3 regions of the Alteromonas sp. K632G genome follow, and region 3 is predicted to be linked to each of the others. Evidence: predicted binding sites of a transcription regulator. Region 3 holds the regulator's gene; each other region holds the start of a gene.

Region 1 (5,490 bases), on a different contig from region 3:
TAGTATTGTTTTGTAAGTCGAGCAGTAAACTGGCGTACCGTAGAGAAATAGAGCTATTCTCTGGCGAAATACTGTATGCCCGCTCCATCGCGTTGAGCGACAGGTCATTGTTGCCTAGCGAGCGTATCAAATCGGAATACGTTACTAAATCTCTTGGGTTGTCGTTAATAAAGTTTCGAACAATATTGAGCGTTTTTTCTGCTTCAGTAAGCTGCTTTGAGTTTATGAGTAGCGATGCTTTTCGAAGTAAGTACTCTGCGTTATCGAAGTTATCCTTTAACAATAGATCTAAGTGATACAACGCATTTTTTGTATCACCTTGCTGTTGATACAAGGATGACAGTCTTTCTCTTGAACCCACATTCGATGGGTCTAAGGTAAGTACATCGAGATAAATCTGTTTCGCTGGTTCTACATAGCCCTGTTTAGTCATGTTGAACGCTTTCAACATTAGGGTTTCACTGTGCTGTGGCGATAGGATAAGTAACTCTTCTACCAGCACGTTTGATTCATCAACATTACCCAACCGACTTTCTGTAGCTGCTAAATTAAACTTTGCAGGAAAGAGGGTGGGGTTTTGCTCGAGTGCTTTTTCGATATTTTCTTTTGCCGCTTCTAGTTGCCCCTGCCTAATAAGAATACCGGCTTTTAAATTATAAACCTCGGCTTCATCAGGGAATAGCTTGTTTAGCAAGTTAGCCCCTTCAAGGGCTGGTTCAAAACGCTCTGCTTGCAAATTCATTAACGAATAAGTAAATAGGAAACCGGCATTTTGTGTGTATTTTGGTAGGTTCTCTTGAAGAATAGACAAGGCTTGCTCTTGTTTGCCTCTAGCCGCCATCAACTTAATTTTGAATAGTTGAAGTTTTCCTTCATCAGGATATTTTTCTTCCAAATTTCGAAGCAGTCGTTCAGCTTTAAATGACTTTTTTTGACGAATGAAAAGATCACCCAACATAAGTGCAGAGTCGGGGTTTTCCATTAAAGGTTCTTGATAGCGTTCTAGAAGTAGCAGTGCTTGTTTGTCTTGCTGGGTAGCCATATAAACTTGACTGAGCATTAGTACTGCTTGCAAATCTTCGGGCTCTTTTTGCAGATAAGCGGAAAAATCTTTAGCCGCAGTTTCCATGTTGTTATTGAAAAAATTAGTTAAACCACTGATATAAAGCAACATAGGTTGAGAGGTAATTAACTCTGGATCCAGTTGCGCCATAAAGTCATTTAGCTCTTTTAGCTTTTTATTATCAATGGCCTCTTTGTTATCTCTACTTTGCAACCAGCTGTTCAACAGGATAGCTAAAGGATCGTTTGGTGTATCTTCAATAATCTCATCAACAAACAATTTTGCCGTATCGTAGTCTTTCGCTTCTAAATAAAGATCAACTAAATTACGAAGCGCAATAGGGTCGTTTCGGTTAAACGTGAGCGCTTTTTGTAAATTGGCAGTAGCGGCATCTTTATCGCCTTGACGGTAAGCTAATTGTCCTTTTAATCTCCATGAAATAGCGTTTTCTGGCTCGATGGAAATCGCGTTCTGTATAAGTTGGTTGGCTTCAACTAACTCTTCGTTTTGCAAAGCAATAGAGGCTAGCCCGTTTATCGCTGGCACAAAATTAGGTGAAGAGGCCACAATCGTATTGTAATCTTTAAGCGCACATTCACTATCTTCTAATCGAACGCACGCGGTAGCTCTTATCAGTAACCACTCCCGCTCAGCGTCACCAGATAACTTGTCCACATCGGTGAAATCGACGATGCTTTGATACTTGTTCATGAACAGCCAAGTGTTGCCCAGCAACTCAGCCAATAAATTTATATCGGCGCCCATTTCTAGCGCCTCTACAAATTCCAATTCAGCTGCGTTTAAATAACCGTTAATAAGTAAAATTTCACCCATCAACATTTTTGCAGCAAGGTTTTCGGGATCTTTTTGTAAGCTGTTTTTTAGGTGTATATAGGCTTCATCGTAAGCTGTCTCGTTAAAAGCTGAGAGTGCTTTTTCATAATCTTCAGAAGTTGTTGCGAAACTATTGAAAGCAAAAATTGAGGTCGCGATAGCCGTGACAAGTGCTCGCTTGAAAAAACCTTTTTTATTATTAACCAAATCCATAATTACCTTAAAATATTACCCAGCTACAAGCTTAAAAATAGCATAAAAAAAGGTGGCCTAAGCCACCTTATAAAGATACGTGTTTTCCCTGCGTATTAAAACAATTAAACGCGACGCTTACGGCGGTAAGCTAAAAGGCCAAGTCCTATACTCATCAGCGCAAGTGCACCTGGCTCGCTAACCGGTGTTGGAGCCGGTGGAGGCGTTGTAGATTTTTGAATCGCTAGGTCAAGTGAAGAAAGCTTAAAGCCTACTCCGTGATAAGTGCTTGAACTATCATCAAAAACAGTATTATATGCACCGACTAACCAGTATTTTGCAGAATTCGTTAACGTCGTAAATTTAGATTCATACAAATTTGTTGAACTGTCTCTACTGCCTATACCAAAGTGACCGAGTGTACCCGCAACAATAGAACTTGAAACACTAGCCCATGTTGACTCTACGCTATCGCTAAACGAATTAATGTCACTTAACCCCGCAACAGTCACCTCTTTGGTTCCATTATTTCCATTTACCCAAGAAAATGATGATCCCTGAAGAGTCACGTCTTCACTAAAACTCAGTAAAAACATATCGAAATCATCTTTACCGTCATCATTGTAATTATCAGCCGAATGACTATCTCCACCCCACGAATAATCGTCATTCAAGATGCCATAACCGACGTTGCCGTATTCGCTCCAGCCTTTGATGTCGCCTTGGTCTAATTTTGTATCTTCAGACGAAGAACTGCTTAAGTTCCCTGTGTCCGACCATGCTGTAATACCGACATAAACATCTGTTCCATCAATGTTGATCACAGAACCATGTGAGGCAGATGGAGTTAAAGTTTGAGTAATTCCATTTTCAGAAAGAGAATAGGTTGCTTCACTGAGACTATCATCAGCCAGAACGTTTCCGGTCAATAATACAGCTACGCTAAACGCAAAACTTGTTAAGCCTTTCATATGTTTCATTACCACTAATATTTACCATAATAATAGTTAGTAAGCATTTACTGTGCCATTTGTTATGTCGTTGATTTTTTTATAATTTAATGATGTTGTTTTTATGGTAGTAAAAAAAGCTGACAGGTACAACCACTTGTCAGTGATCTAAAGTCTAATAACTTTAAATGCTTTTCTTACGGCGCCACATCACAAATAATGAACATGCCATAAGCAGTCCTAGCGTACCTGGCTCAGTAACTTCTGTAGGGGCGGGGGGCGCTTGTGTCTCAGTTTTGGAAAAACCTATGTTAGCAAGTTTGAATGCATCGTTACCTACATACCCGCCTATGTTACCGAAAACGGTATTATAAGCGCCAACAAGCCAATACTGAGAAGATTCAGTAAAGGTAAAGTCGGCGCGGTGATCTAGCGTTTCACAGTTCTCTATATCAAAAGATGCTGACGTCAATGCATCTGCAACTATATCGCTCCAAGTATTAACCCCGGAAGTCAGCGTTGAAGTGTTTCCTAATGCTGCAACAGATATTTGACTGTCGTTACTGTCATATAGCCAAGAGAAACTTGCACCGGTTAAGGTTACAGCTTGGTCGAAAGAAAGAAGTACGAAGTCGTAGTCTCTCTCAACATTGGTTGTCCCGCTTCTGTACGCAGCGTTACTACCTTGATAATTGTAATTCAGGTTATCTATGGCGTGATCAGAGTTACCGCTGTAAATTGCTTCGTCGTTGTTGGTAACACCATAGGCCCATTGATTAGATATTTTCTCTAAATCTGCACCTACTACGGTTTCGTTGTAAACACCCTGAGTATCAGAAAAGGCGGCAAGTGATATACTGACACCATCTATGCTGATATTTGAGTCGTTGGCATTTGTACTTTGATAGACCCCGTCTTCTACTAAATCATAAGTATGCTCACCCAACGCAGAATTACAGGATGAGTTTTGGTTGCTACTACTATTAGAACTACCGCTACCGCAATAAGAATAATTGTGGTTGTTGTGATAGGTAGCTTGCGCATTGCCAGCAACGAAGATTGCTGTGGTTGATGAGAATAAGAGTAGCGATGGTAGTACTACTTTTTTAAATAAACTGCGCATGGCGGTGTTCCTTATAAACCCTAATTGGGCTTGGGCGCGAATACCTCTTCTTACTGAGCAGAAGTACAACTTTTAAGGCGGCGTAAAAGGTATCGCTAGTTTCAACATGGATTTGTATGATAACTGAACGGTGAGCTAAAAAAGGTATGTGGGCGTATACCTAGTTATTAGATAAGTTTGCGCATGTAAACTTAAACCAAGTCGCACACTATTACTTATAGATAACGCATACGTAGAATTTACTTTGCTAGGCGTTAAACAATATCTATGAAATAATTGCTGCATTACATATAGAAGTATGAGGACTTATGTCTGAACAAAAGCGAAAAGGGATTTATCTTCTTCCCAATCTATTAACCACTGCGGGTCTATTTTCAGGCTTTTTTGCAGTAGTGTCTTCAATGACAGGAAGATTTGAAGCAGCAGCGGTAGCTATATTTGTTGCTATGGTTTTTGATGGATTAGATGGCCGGGTTGCGCGTATGACGAATACGCAAAGCGATTTTGGTGCTGAATATGACTCAATGGCCGATATGGTGTCATTTGGTATGGCGCCGGCGTTAGTGGCATACAACTGGGGCTTAACTGAGCTCGGTAAGTTCGGTTGGTTAGCTGCCTTTGTTTATGTGGCAGGTGCTGCCCTACGTTTAGCGCGATTTAATACGCAAGTTGGTATTGCCGATAAACGCTTCTTTCAAGGCTTGGCTAGCCCAGCAGCAGCAGCAGTAGTTGCTGGCTTAGTCTGGGTAGGCGTTGAATATGATGCTGTAGGTACAGACTACGGAATTGTAGTGGCGTTAGTCACTGGTTTCGCTGGCCTACTAATGGTGAGTAACTTCAAATACAATTCATTCAAAGAATTGAATTGGCATGGGAAGGTTCCTTTCGTAGGGCTGCTTATTGTGCTACTTATATTTGTGGTGGTAGCAACAGAGCCTGCTTTGGTACTCTTTATTGTGTTTTCTCTTTACGCGCTTGCTGGCCCAATCAATACATTTAGAACCGTCGATAAAGTTACATTGAACGACGTAGTAGGTGAGCAAGAAGAAGATGCAGACTTTGATGCTAATAGTGCGACCGATACTGTCGATAGTAGCGAAGGGCAGCAAGACAAAGAGTCGTCTAATAAAGTGTAAAAACACGCCTCTCAGTCATTAATAGTGATGAGTTAGTTGTATTAATATACCAAACGACTAAAAAGCGACCTTCTAGGTCGCTTTTTTTATGAATTATCAAAAAGAGGTTGACCTTGCCTCAGAAATCTCTAGAATGCGCATCCGCTTCGACAGGAAAGTGAAATAACTTACACTGACAAAGCAAGTCACTAC
Region 2 (5,490 bases), on a different contig from region 3:
CGTAAACGTGAATGCCAAAAGTATGGGCGAGTGAGCAGAAGCCTCTAATAAAAGCATGATTCGCAGGGTTATGATCTATATCCGCCATAAAAGCAGAGTCGATAACCACATAATCAAGTCCAAGTTCTTGCACATTCATTAATTGAGAAAAAGATTCGCCAACCCGCTTTAATCCGATACCGCATCCTTTAGCTTTCAGCGTGGAGCAAAATAATTCGAACTCGTCAGGGAAGCGAGCCGCCGTAGATTCCCTTACTTCGAAGTTAAGTTGTGAGGCAATACTCTCGTTCATTTTCACTTGAAAATACAGCTGCGCTAAAATTTCTGAATCAAGCAGAAACTGCTCAGAGCATAGAAAAGCAAACTTTGCCTTAGTGCCAGTTTTGCTAATATAAGAGAATAGATGGCTGATGGTAGCTAGCTCTAACGCAGGGAGTAAGCCTAAATATCTTGCCCAATGGGTATAATAGCCACTTTTTCTCAAGTCATTATCTATTTCAATACCCGCCCAGCTTTGATAGTGAACAAGCTCTCTTTCAGCATCTAGTACCGGAAAGTTAAACGTCTCTACCGTTTGATTAGCAATGCCTTCTTTGAGCAGCTTAGTCCAACGGTTTTCTTCTACTAAAGAAATAGATGAATCTAACGTATTTTCTATATAAGGCTCGCTAAGCTTCCTCTCTACAGCCTCATCGAGCAGAGTATCTAGGCGCATTAGCGCAGATGACACATTATCATCAGGCCGCAATCGCACTACAGACTGATACAATTTCGGATCGCCCTGTTGAGACAACTCAGATAAACAGGCACCATGAATTGCCTCAGCAATTGTCACTATGTCATGAGTTTCCGTTAGCAGTATGGCAATCTCATTTTTCTGTATTCGAGCTACTCTGCTATCGGTATAATGGTGATGGTGTTGTGCTAGGCAATCATTCACACTGGCGGCAAACTGTAAAAGCCGCTTTCTACGGTTTTCTGGCCCCGAGCGAAGAAATGCTTCTCGGCCTCCCACGACCCTCAGTAGAAATATACAATTCACACCTTCGGTATCTCTAAACGCCAACTGGCCTTTAAGAATAGAGATAAAATAGTCGCGGTTGGCTAATTCGGATTCAACATCAAACTGAGTTTTGTGGCGAAGAAGATCAAGGCGGGTATTTTCCTCATCCATAATTCGTTGGGAATTGCTTGCGAGGAAGTTCATGGCTTTAACCACGCGTTTAAGCTCTAGGGTTCGTGGTTCACTTACTTGAACAAACTGCATATGGCTGAAAGACTCAGCTTGCTCAACGACTTGGTCGAGAGGGCGCATAATAAGGCGTAAAAACCACGCACCAATAAGACCTGCCACCGTGCCCACAAGAGACAACCCCAAAATTAACCTCAGTGTAGCTTTCCACATAGAGGCCACAGCAAAGCTAGTATCGGTTTGAACATTAACGACACCGTACTGGCCCCATCCTTCAGAGACTTGAGCTACTCCTGGTTCGATGTTAGGGCTAAACAATGAAGCAAACCAAGCCGGTGTTTGTTCATCTAACTGTGTGGTATGAGTATGGCTTGAAATGATTTCGCCGTCGGGCTTTTGCAGTGTTATAGACGCATAATGCCCCACATCGAACTGGGACATGATAAATAAATCTAGTGTATCAGCGTCTTTTTCTAAACCACTTAGCGTAAGTGCCAGCATGTTAGCATTATCGAGGTTTTTAGAATAAAGCTGCTCTTCTACATAGCCTTTTGTCGTTGCGCCGTGAATGGATACACTCCCCACAATGGCAACAAGGACAACGGCTATAATGGCAAGCCACAACTCTCTTGTTATTGACATAGACTCCTCAGGATTGTCTTTTTATTCCCTCACTTTTCATGCGCTCAATAACGTTGCGCCACCGAGATAGTCTACTGGTAGAAGTGGAAACCTGCTTGGTTTTGCCAGGCGACCAAATGCCAGCGTCATTAAAGCTAAATACAGGCATGAGATCGGTTCGTTGTGAACCAGGCAATATTTCAGAAACAAGGCTGTCTAAGACCAAAGGGTCTGAAGACGGCGTTTCGTAATAACCTAATACCATATGAGCTTGCGTTACGCGGCTTCTACCAATCTTAGCTTTAACATAAATTAAGCGAAGTTTAGCACTATCAATACCTAAGTGTAGCAGAGCTATATATTTTGCAATGGCGTAATCTTCACAATCTCCACGGGAATGGCCAAAAAGCTCGGCAGGGGTAGCCCAGTAGTCTTTTTGTTTAAAAACAATGTCATCGGTGGCGTACTGAATATGCTCGTCAAAGAAGCGGTTTACACCGTCTAACTGAGCGGATACTGAAAGATTGTTTAGCTGACTTAGCTTTTCTTCTAACGCTTTGACATCTAGAGCTTTGTCATCCCCAAATCGTGTTTTTACTTCCATTTCTAATACGGGGAACTCTATAGACAGATGATCCTTCATTTGCTGTCCTGTCAACATAAGAGCTAAAACTACGAAGCAGTTTGACGCAAATATCGAAAGGGTCATGATTTATTTTTTTAATTATTTATTATACGAAAGTATAAGCACCTTATAGACGGTGCTCCTGCATTTATATATAGAATTTCATACTTCAGTATAGATATAGCATGGAGGAAATGTGAAACCAAGTGCTATGTAGAAGAGAATCTTCACGGCTATCGTTTAATAACGAAATCACTTTCTTGGATATTCGCAATAATGCCACTGTCTTTATGAATTAATTTGGCGGTATTGCCATACGCATTTTCAACAACAAATGCTCCGGGGTAAATATGGTACTGCAAGTAGGCCTTGCCGTGTCTGTCGATAATTTCGCTGGTTTGATAGACAAAAAGTTCATCACCGTTCTTTATGCCATTATCGCGCCCCAATGATACTGAAATATGCGAACCAGCAACATTGAGTACTCGGCCAGTCATGGGCTGACAAGCAATAGTCTCGTCAATATCAGCGGTTAACTGCTGCATCTGCTTTTTAATCGCATTACCGTATTCTGTGCGCCAAAAGGTGGACGAAAATTCATCTACATCGGCAAATCTGTCAAAAGGCCACTTTGCTTCAGTAACGTAATCTTGTTGCAGTAGTAAGCCACTATTTATACCGTCGAAAACCTTAATGCTTAGCGAAAAGTATCGGGTGGCTTTTTCTTCCTTCCAGAATGCAAAAGAAGAGGGGCGTTGTCTTTCGACACTAACGTCACTAATGCTGCCAATTAAAACAAACTGTGCATTTGATTGTTGTGACAATGCACGCACATTTTCTTCAAGCCCATTAACTCCCCATCGTGTTGTGTGCGGAGCAATGTACGCTAAATTTAAATTCTGTGTCTGCGACGACATTTCGGTCGCTAGCTTTCTTGTCACTGCCTCTGAAAAATTAGGTATTTTTCCTTCAACCAAATGATTGCGGTTCTCCACCATAAAGTAACTGGTGGCAATATTCTTATCGTACTTAACTGCGGTGCATTGTTTTGCCGCAGGAAAAATATCTGCCCTGACGCTTACGGTAACATAATCCCTGTGCCACACTTCATCAGTAAGCTCGAGATGGTCCACTTCACCTGCACTACTAATGGTAATATCTTCACTTTCAAGTAACCCATTTGTGAGTTGCTGAACACTGCTAATCGAGGCACCTGCGAATAACAAAGCTTGTTTTAGGGCTTCTTCAGTGGCGTCTCTGCGCGCTTTTTCTTTATTGCCATTTACGATAACGGCTTGGCCTTTGGCTTCATACCAGGCGGCATGGCTTTGCCCTGTCGTTACTGCAGCAAGGCAAAACAGCGCCATAAAAAGGGCGACATTGGCGCATCTAGCTTGATATCTTCTTTTAATAGAAGAGATGCTAACTAAAAACAATTTAGCGAATGTTCGTATGCCAAGCACAGTCGTATCCTTTTGTTGCAGTGCGATAACGAGCACTACATCAGTTAATTTAAGTCAGTATTCTTTTTGAATCCGTTTCTTTTCAGTTTTTGTTTCTATTTTTACTCTAATTTATATAAGCGAAATAGATGCCAATGTTTCAAATCTAAAATTTAGGCGTAAACATTGCTTATCCACTAATAGAAAAATTGAGAATGAGGTTTCTCTGATGGTGTTTTTTAAGAAATTGGTAAGTAGTCGAGCATGGACAATAGCGGCTTTATTCGCTGCTCTGACAGGTTTGCCAGGATGCAGTTTATTTGTAGATAAACATGTGGAATGGGAGACGGTCGAGCCAGACAGTTATCCTGTCCTAAGTGCCGTAGGCTATGCCCCTATTATGTCGCAGCGGGGGGAAAGCGAAACGGTGAAAACCCTGATGGCAATTAAAGCGTCAAAACTAGAGGCTTACAGAGAACTTGCAGAGCAGGTGTACGGACAACGTATTGAAGGTAATCAATCACTGTCTAGCCTTGTGGTGGATAATGAAACCTTACGGGCTTCTGTAGAGGGAGTCATTAGAGGGGCAAGAGTAATAAAAAGTTATCCTGTGGGCGAAGATACCTATGCCACCGAGCTTGAACTAGATATGCATCGCGTTTACGACATTTATTTGACGACCGCGAAGCCACAAAGAATTAAAGACATTAAATACTATTAAGTATTTAGATGTATGGCTAAATAGCACTCACAAAAAAGCGCGTATTAAACGCGCTTTTTTGTATTCTTATTTTGGCATTTTATGACGAGTGCGTTAATTATGCGCGGATACTAGACTAGGCGCTAATACCTGAACCTAAACGGCCAGCATTTGGCTTACCTTTCTTATCATAAGTTAACGACTCTTTAGCGCGAACTTCCAACATCAGATTCCGTAAGTGTGTGAGGCGAAGCTGTCCTTGCTCTACGGCTTTCTGATTAATTTGGGTTTTATACTTACAGTCTTCTAACAGACTTTTCGCTTTATCCATTAACCCTTGTTCATCTGCACTCATCGTTTCGTCTGTAGTTTGACGATATAAGGCTTCGACTTTTTGGTCGGTAGCCTGAATAGACTCTAGTAATGCAGACTTATCTTCTAGCAGACTCATCAAGGTTTCTGCATCTCGTGAGCTAATCAAATGTAATTCTTTTTCCAGCAATAAGCACAGGCCCTCTAAATTAGCGACCTGTTGTGATAATGCTGAATAAAGATGACTAGTCATAAAAACCTAATTATTTGCGGCCAAAGATCTCACCCTCAAGCTTAGCGATTTTATTCGCTAACACTTCTGGGTTTACTCGGTATTCACCACTGGAAACCGCTTTTTTAAGACGGTCGACTTTTTCCTGATTTACAGGCGCTTCAGAACCTTTTTTCTGAACTTGATTCAACTGCTGTGCAGACTGAGTCAAGGATACTGAATCTTGTCGTGGTGCTTGAGCAACAGAAGCATTGTTAGAAGTCGCTTGTTGCTGTTGCGACTGCTGAGTCTGATTCTGTTGCGAAATTTTTGTGTTATCAACGGGAGTTTTTGGTAACCCATTGTTTACATTGTTAATTGCCATAA
Region 3 (5,490 bases):
TGCACAGGAATCGCTTCAGACTCTTCATCCATCACATCAGACACTTTGGCTTCAGTCTCAGCGGTGAGTAATCGCGTTACCGGTACAATACCCACCAAATTATCGGTGCGGTTAACCACATAAAAGGTATCGGTATTTTCAGGTAATTCACCTTTGAGGCGAATATAACGAAGGACCACATCAATGGTGACATCAGGGCGAAGTGTAATGGTGTCGGTATTCATAATGAAACCGGCAGTTTCTTCGCCGTAAGACAATGCCTGTTCAGCACGTACCCTGTCTTGTGCATCCATAGAGTCTAGAATGTCCTGTAATACAGGCTCAGGCAGACTACTAAGGGTAACCGCTAAGTCATCGGTATCCATCTCTTCTAACGCGTCTACCACGTTAGCAGGCAGCATTTTGGTGATGATACCGTTACGTACGTCGTCAGAGAGTTCTTCTAAAATATCACCATGGAAATCACCATCGATAAGCTCCCACAACTCGTCACGAGTACGACTGGGGCTAGATTCTAGAATGTGTGCAACATCAGATGGGGGTAATTCAAGCAGAAGCTTACGTACAGAAACAAATTGGCCATTATTCAACGCGCCATTTAGTGCCCTTAGTTGGCTTTGTACGTATTTTGAGACCAGCGCTTCTGCCACTGCTTTCGCCTAAAAAATGGAATTTCAATAATGGTAGGATATCGCACTTGCCATGACGCTGTCATGACAAAAGCGCAGTAGGTACAGACAATTACGAGCCGTATGGTGAAATTATAGACGGCTTTTAGCAGAATTTCTCAGTCGTATTGGAAGCTGCATTATTCGTCTTCGTTGAAACGGCCTTCAATTAACGTTTCAATGGCGTTTAATGCCGCTTCGGCATCATTACCTTCAACCACAACGTTTACCTGTTCACCTTGGTGGCTTTCCAGCATCATTAAGCCCAGCACACTGTTAGCATCGGCTTTCTTATCGCCTTTCACCAACACGATTTTTGCGTCAAATTGATTGGCTAATTGAACCAACTGTGTGGCAGCGCGGGCGTGTAAGCCCAATTTATTGACTATGGTAAGTGTTTTTTCGATTGTCATTACTGATTTAACTCGCGGTGGCGAATTTGTACATCGGGATGCATTTCGCCAAAGGTTTTCGCTAACGATTGAGCAATAAATACTGAGCGGTGCTGACCGCCGGTACAACCAATCGCAATGGTGACATAACTACGGTTATTGCGTTCTAAGTGTGGCAGCCATGTAGTGATTAGGTTCTGAATTTGCCAAATAAATTTGGTTACAACAGGCTGGGAACCTAAAAATACTTCTACGGGGGCATCTAAGCCAGTTAAGTGTTTTAAATCGGGTTCCCAATGCGGGTTGGGGAGAAAGCGGGCGTCAAATACATAGTCGGCGTCTTTGGGGATACCGTGCTTAAAGCCAAACGATTCAAACACCAATACTAGGCGAGAGCTTTTCTTGCCTAGAATTCGCTCGCGAATAAGCTCTGCGAGTTGATGAATAGTGAGTTTATCCGTATCAATATACAAATCGGCGCGCTCAACAATAGGCGCAAGTAAGTCTGATTCGGCTTTTATCGATTCAGATAAAGATTTGTTGAGCTTAGCTAGCGGATGTAATCGGCGGGTTTCGCTGAAACGCTTCACCAGTACATCGTCACTCGCGTCGATGTACACAATGGTCATAGACCACGATGAGGGTAGGTAATCTAAGATCTCTACCAAGTCCGCTGGATTTTTGGGTAGGTTTCTTACATCGATACTTACCGCAACTTGGTCATATTCATCAACCACGGTATGGGTCAGAGTAGGGAGAAGGTTAACCGGAATATTATCTACGCAATAGTAACCTAAATCTTCAAGGGCACGTAGCGCAACTGATTTTCCTGAACCGGATCGACCACTGATAATAATCAGTTTCACCTGCATTTCTCCCTTTTAAAATATGGTGCAGTGCTTTTTTAGCTTAAAGCCGTAATGATGTCATCACTGGTGGAGGCCCGCCTAATGGCTTTCACCGTTTCTTTATCACTTAGCTTACCCGCCACGGTAGCGAGTGTTTGTAAGTGACCTTCTGTTTTCTCTTCTGGCACTAATAGGGCAAAGAATATATCTACGGGCTGATCGTCAAGCGCATCAAAATCGATGGCAGGGTTGCTGGTTACAATAATGGCGATAACGTGTTCTAAGCCCGGTAATCGACCGTGGGGCAGAGCAATACCATTGCCAATACCCGTACTCCCCATTCGTTCACGGGTTAGTAGACTATTTAATACACTAGCCTGATCGATGTCGGGATTATTTTTAGCAGCAATGTCGCTAATAATCTCTAGAATACGTTTTTTACTGTTACATTGAACCGCACACTCGGTGCGGTCCAAACTTACTATGGCTTGAATTTCCATACTAATATTTAGTGCTTTTTCAGCTTTTCCTTATGCTTGATAACTTGCCTGTCGAGTTTGTCGATCATGCTGTCTATCGCCGCATACATGTCTGTATTATGAGATGAAGCAAACACTTCTGCGCCGCTAAGGTGCATGGTGGCTTCGGCTTTTTGATTGAGTTTTTCGACGTTCAGGATGACATGCACATTAGATATGTGATCAAAGTGACGCTCTAGTTTGCTGAACTTAGTATCGACATAGCTACGCAAAGAATCAGTAATTTCGACATGATGACCGGTAAGGTTGATTTGCATATTTCGTCTTCCTTAAATTATCAAGGCCTTTAAATAAGGCTTTTGCGTTGGTTTGACGGCGGAATCGATAACGATTCCCGGTATTTTGCTATTGTTCGCCGGGCTACTTTAATGCCTTGTTCGGCCAACAATTGAGCAATCTTGCTATCGCTTAATGGCTTGCTGGGCGTTTCCGCTGCCACAAGCTTTTTAATTAGTGCGCGAATAGCGGTAGATGAACACTCACCACCAGATTCCGTTGCTACATGGCTAGAGAAGAAATATTTCAACTCGAAAATGCCACGAGGGGTATGCATATACTTTTGCGTGGTGACTCGTGAAATGGTGGATTCATGCATATCTACCATTTCTGCGACATCATTTAGCACCATTGGTTTCATCATTTCTGGGCCGTGCTCGAAAAAGCCCATTTGTTGCTGCACAATACAGTTTGCTACTTTCATCAAGGTGTCGTTTCTTGACTCAAGGCTTTTTATAAACCACTTGGCTTCTTGCATATGCGAGCGAATAAATTGCGAATCGCTGCTGTTTTTAGAGCGTCGGCTCATGGCAGCGTATTGTTGATTTACGCTTAATTTTGGCAAGCTGTCGGGATTAAGTTCTACTACCCAACGGCCATTCTTTTTGTTTACCGAAACATCAGGAATAACGTATTCGGGTTCTTTAGTAATTAATGCACTGCCAGGACGAGGATTCAACGTTTGCAATAAGCGCATGGCTTCGCGAAGTTGATCTTCTTTCAAACGACTCTTGCGCATTAACGTACGGTAATCTTTGCTGCTCAGCAGGTCTGAGTACTCATTAATAAGCTGTCTGGCTTCGGTAAGCCATGGCGTATCGTCTGAGAACTGGCGAAGCTGCACGAGCAAACATTCTTGCGGTGTACGTGAACCTGAACCAATAGGGTCGAACATTTGAATACGTTTTAGTACACATTCAACTTCGTCCATTTCTACCAACTCTTCAACATCGTCAGAGTTTACCGATTCTAAAATCTGTTCAATGGGTACGTTAAGGTAACCAGATTCATCAATTGAGTCGATAATGGCGGTAGCAATGGCGCGGTCTGTATCTGAAAACGGGGTTAAGCGCATCTGCCAAAGCAAATGGTCTTGAATATTGTCGGTGGTTTCACCCTGAAACAATTGGTCGTCATCATTATTCGATGGGCCAGGAGCGGGGGCAGAAGAGGCCGAGTAATACTCATCCCATGTGCTGTCGATTGGCAACTCGTCGGGAAGATCGTTCTTTTCAAGCGCGTCACCAGCTTCTAATGAATCGCTAGAAGCAGTAGGAGCAGCTTCTACAGAAGGGTCGTCGCCGTCCATGTTGTTTTTCTCAACAGGGTGGTCATCACCGCCTTCTTCAACTTCTAAAAGAGGGTTTGAGTCAAGTGCTTCCTGAATCTCTTGTTGCAGGTCGAGCGTAGACAACTGCAGCAGCTTGATTGCCTGCTGCAACTGCGGTGTCATGGTAAGTTGTTGACTGAACTTTAGCTGTAAAGATGGTTTCATCTACGTCTTATTTTTAAACTCTTGTTGTGAATATACCCGTGCTTAAAACTGAAAATGACAATTCGGTTACAGTAACTATAGCCTGAATTGTTCTCCTAGGTATACATCCCTTACTTTCTGATTACTTAAAACTTGTTCTGCCGTCCCTTGCGCGATGAGTTCGCCTTGGCTCACAATATACGCTTTCTCACACACATCCAGTGTTTCTCTTACGTTGTGATCGGTGATGAGGATTCCAATTCCTCTGTCACGAAGATGTTGAATGATCTTCTTTATATCATTAACCGATATAGGATCAACACCAGCAAATGGCTCATCAAGCAAAATAAATTGCGGATCGGCTGCTAATGCTCGTGCGATTTCTACTCGGCGGCGTTCACCACCGGATAAACTCATACCCGTACTATTACGTATATGGTTGATATTAAATTCATCAAGTAGCGCATCGGCTTCTTGTTCTTGTTCTGATGAACTTAACCCTTTACGGGTTTGCAAGATAGCCATGATGTTCTCAAACACCGTCAATTTTCTAAAAATAGAGGCTTCTTGCGGCAAATACCCAATACCGCGGCGAGCACGTTCGTGCATGGGCTCGTGGGTTAATTCGCTGTCATCAATACTGATTTTGCCCTTATCTAGAGGAACTAAGCCAACAATCATGTAGAAGGTAGTCGTTTTACCGGCACCATTCGGGCCGAGTAATCCAACGATTTGCCCCGTCGATACTGATAAGCTTACATCGCGAACCACTTGACGTGCTTTATACGCCTTTGCAAGGCTCTGTGCGCTCAACGTTGCCATGATTAATTGTCGTCCGCCTTATCGTCTTCGTTATTCGATGACGCTTTACGTATTGCCTCAGGGGTAAATACGGTAGTGACTCTGCCACCTTCGCCGTCTTCGCCGCCTGTTGCAAGTAATTGTTCAGTGACCATGTCGAAGGTAATCTTATCACCTTGTACTTTACTGGTGTCTTGCTGTAGCTCAGCATTTCCTTGTAAAGAAATAGTTCGATTTACTACTTCATAGCGAATTTCGTTGGCCTTCGCTGTGACAGGAGCACCGTCTTCAAGTTTTTGCGAATAGCTGGCTGGTTTGCCGCGAGCCACGAATATCTCTCGTCCATCACCTTCGCTGGCAATCACTTCAACTTCATCGGCATTTATCACCAAAGAACCTTGAGTAATCCGTACATCATCTTTAAACAATGAGGTTTTGTTTTTACCGTCAACAAATTGCGATTTCGAGTCAACTTTAATCGGTTTATTAAAG

What was found. The regulator sigma-54, encoded in region 3, starts transcription at its own class of promoters, with help from an activator protein. The targets are predictions, from matches to a motif close to GTTGGCACGNNNNTNGNNT.
Region 1: a site for sigma-54 is predicted at 3,102-3,120, ahead of xdp1 (exosortase-dependent surface protein XDP1). Genes of this name have one in related genera too.
Region 2: a site for sigma-54 is predicted at 4,019-4,037, ahead of J5X92_RS00585 (flagellar assembly protein T N-terminal domain-containing protein). Genes of this name have one in related genera too.

Annotation. Positions count from the first base shown of each region.
Region 1 is NZ_JAGGDM010000015.1:123,955-129,444, forward strand. Features, by position in the region: gene prsT (XrtA/PEP-CTERM system TPR-repeat protein PrsT) at 1-2,110, opposite strand, end outside; gene xdp1 (exosortase-dependent surface protein XDP1) at 2,215-3,069, opposite strand; gene xdp1 (exosortase-dependent surface protein XDP1) at 3,224-4,162, opposite strand; gene pssA (CDP-diacylglycerol--serine O-phosphatidyltransferase) at 4,471-5,298, shown strand.
Region 2 is NZ_JAGGDM010000001.1:146,335-151,824, forward strand. Features, by position in the region: gene J5X92_RS00575 (LapD/MoxY N-terminal periplasmic domain-containing protein) at 1-1,834, opposite strand, end outside; gene J5X92_RS00580 (transglutaminase-like cysteine peptidase) at 1,842-2,456, opposite strand; gene J5X92_RS00585 (flagellar assembly protein T N-terminal domain-containing protein) at 2,672-3,805, opposite strand; gene J5X92_RS00590 (LPP20 family lipoprotein) at 4,110-4,601, shown strand; gene flgN (flagellar export chaperone FlgN) at 4,717-5,145, opposite strand; gene flgM (flagellar biosynthesis anti-sigma factor FlgM) at 5,156-5,488, opposite strand.
Region 3 is NZ_JAGGDM010000021.1:2,673-8,162, forward strand. Features, by position in the region: gene mgtE (magnesium transporter) at 1-650, opposite strand, end outside; gene J5X92_RS17815 (HPr family phosphocarrier protein) at 809-1,081, opposite strand; gene rapZ (RNase adapter RapZ) at 1,081-1,926, opposite strand; gene ptsN (PTS IIA-like nitrogen regulatory protein PtsN) at 1,965-2,408, opposite strand; gene hpf (ribosome hibernation promoting factor) at 2,417-2,704, opposite strand; gene J5X92_RS17835 (RNA polymerase factor sigma-54) at 2,734-4,218, opposite strand; gene lptB (LPS export ABC transporter ATP-binding protein) at 4,294-5,019, opposite strand; gene lptA (lipopolysaccharide transport periplasmic protein LptA) at 5,022-5,490, opposite strand, start outside.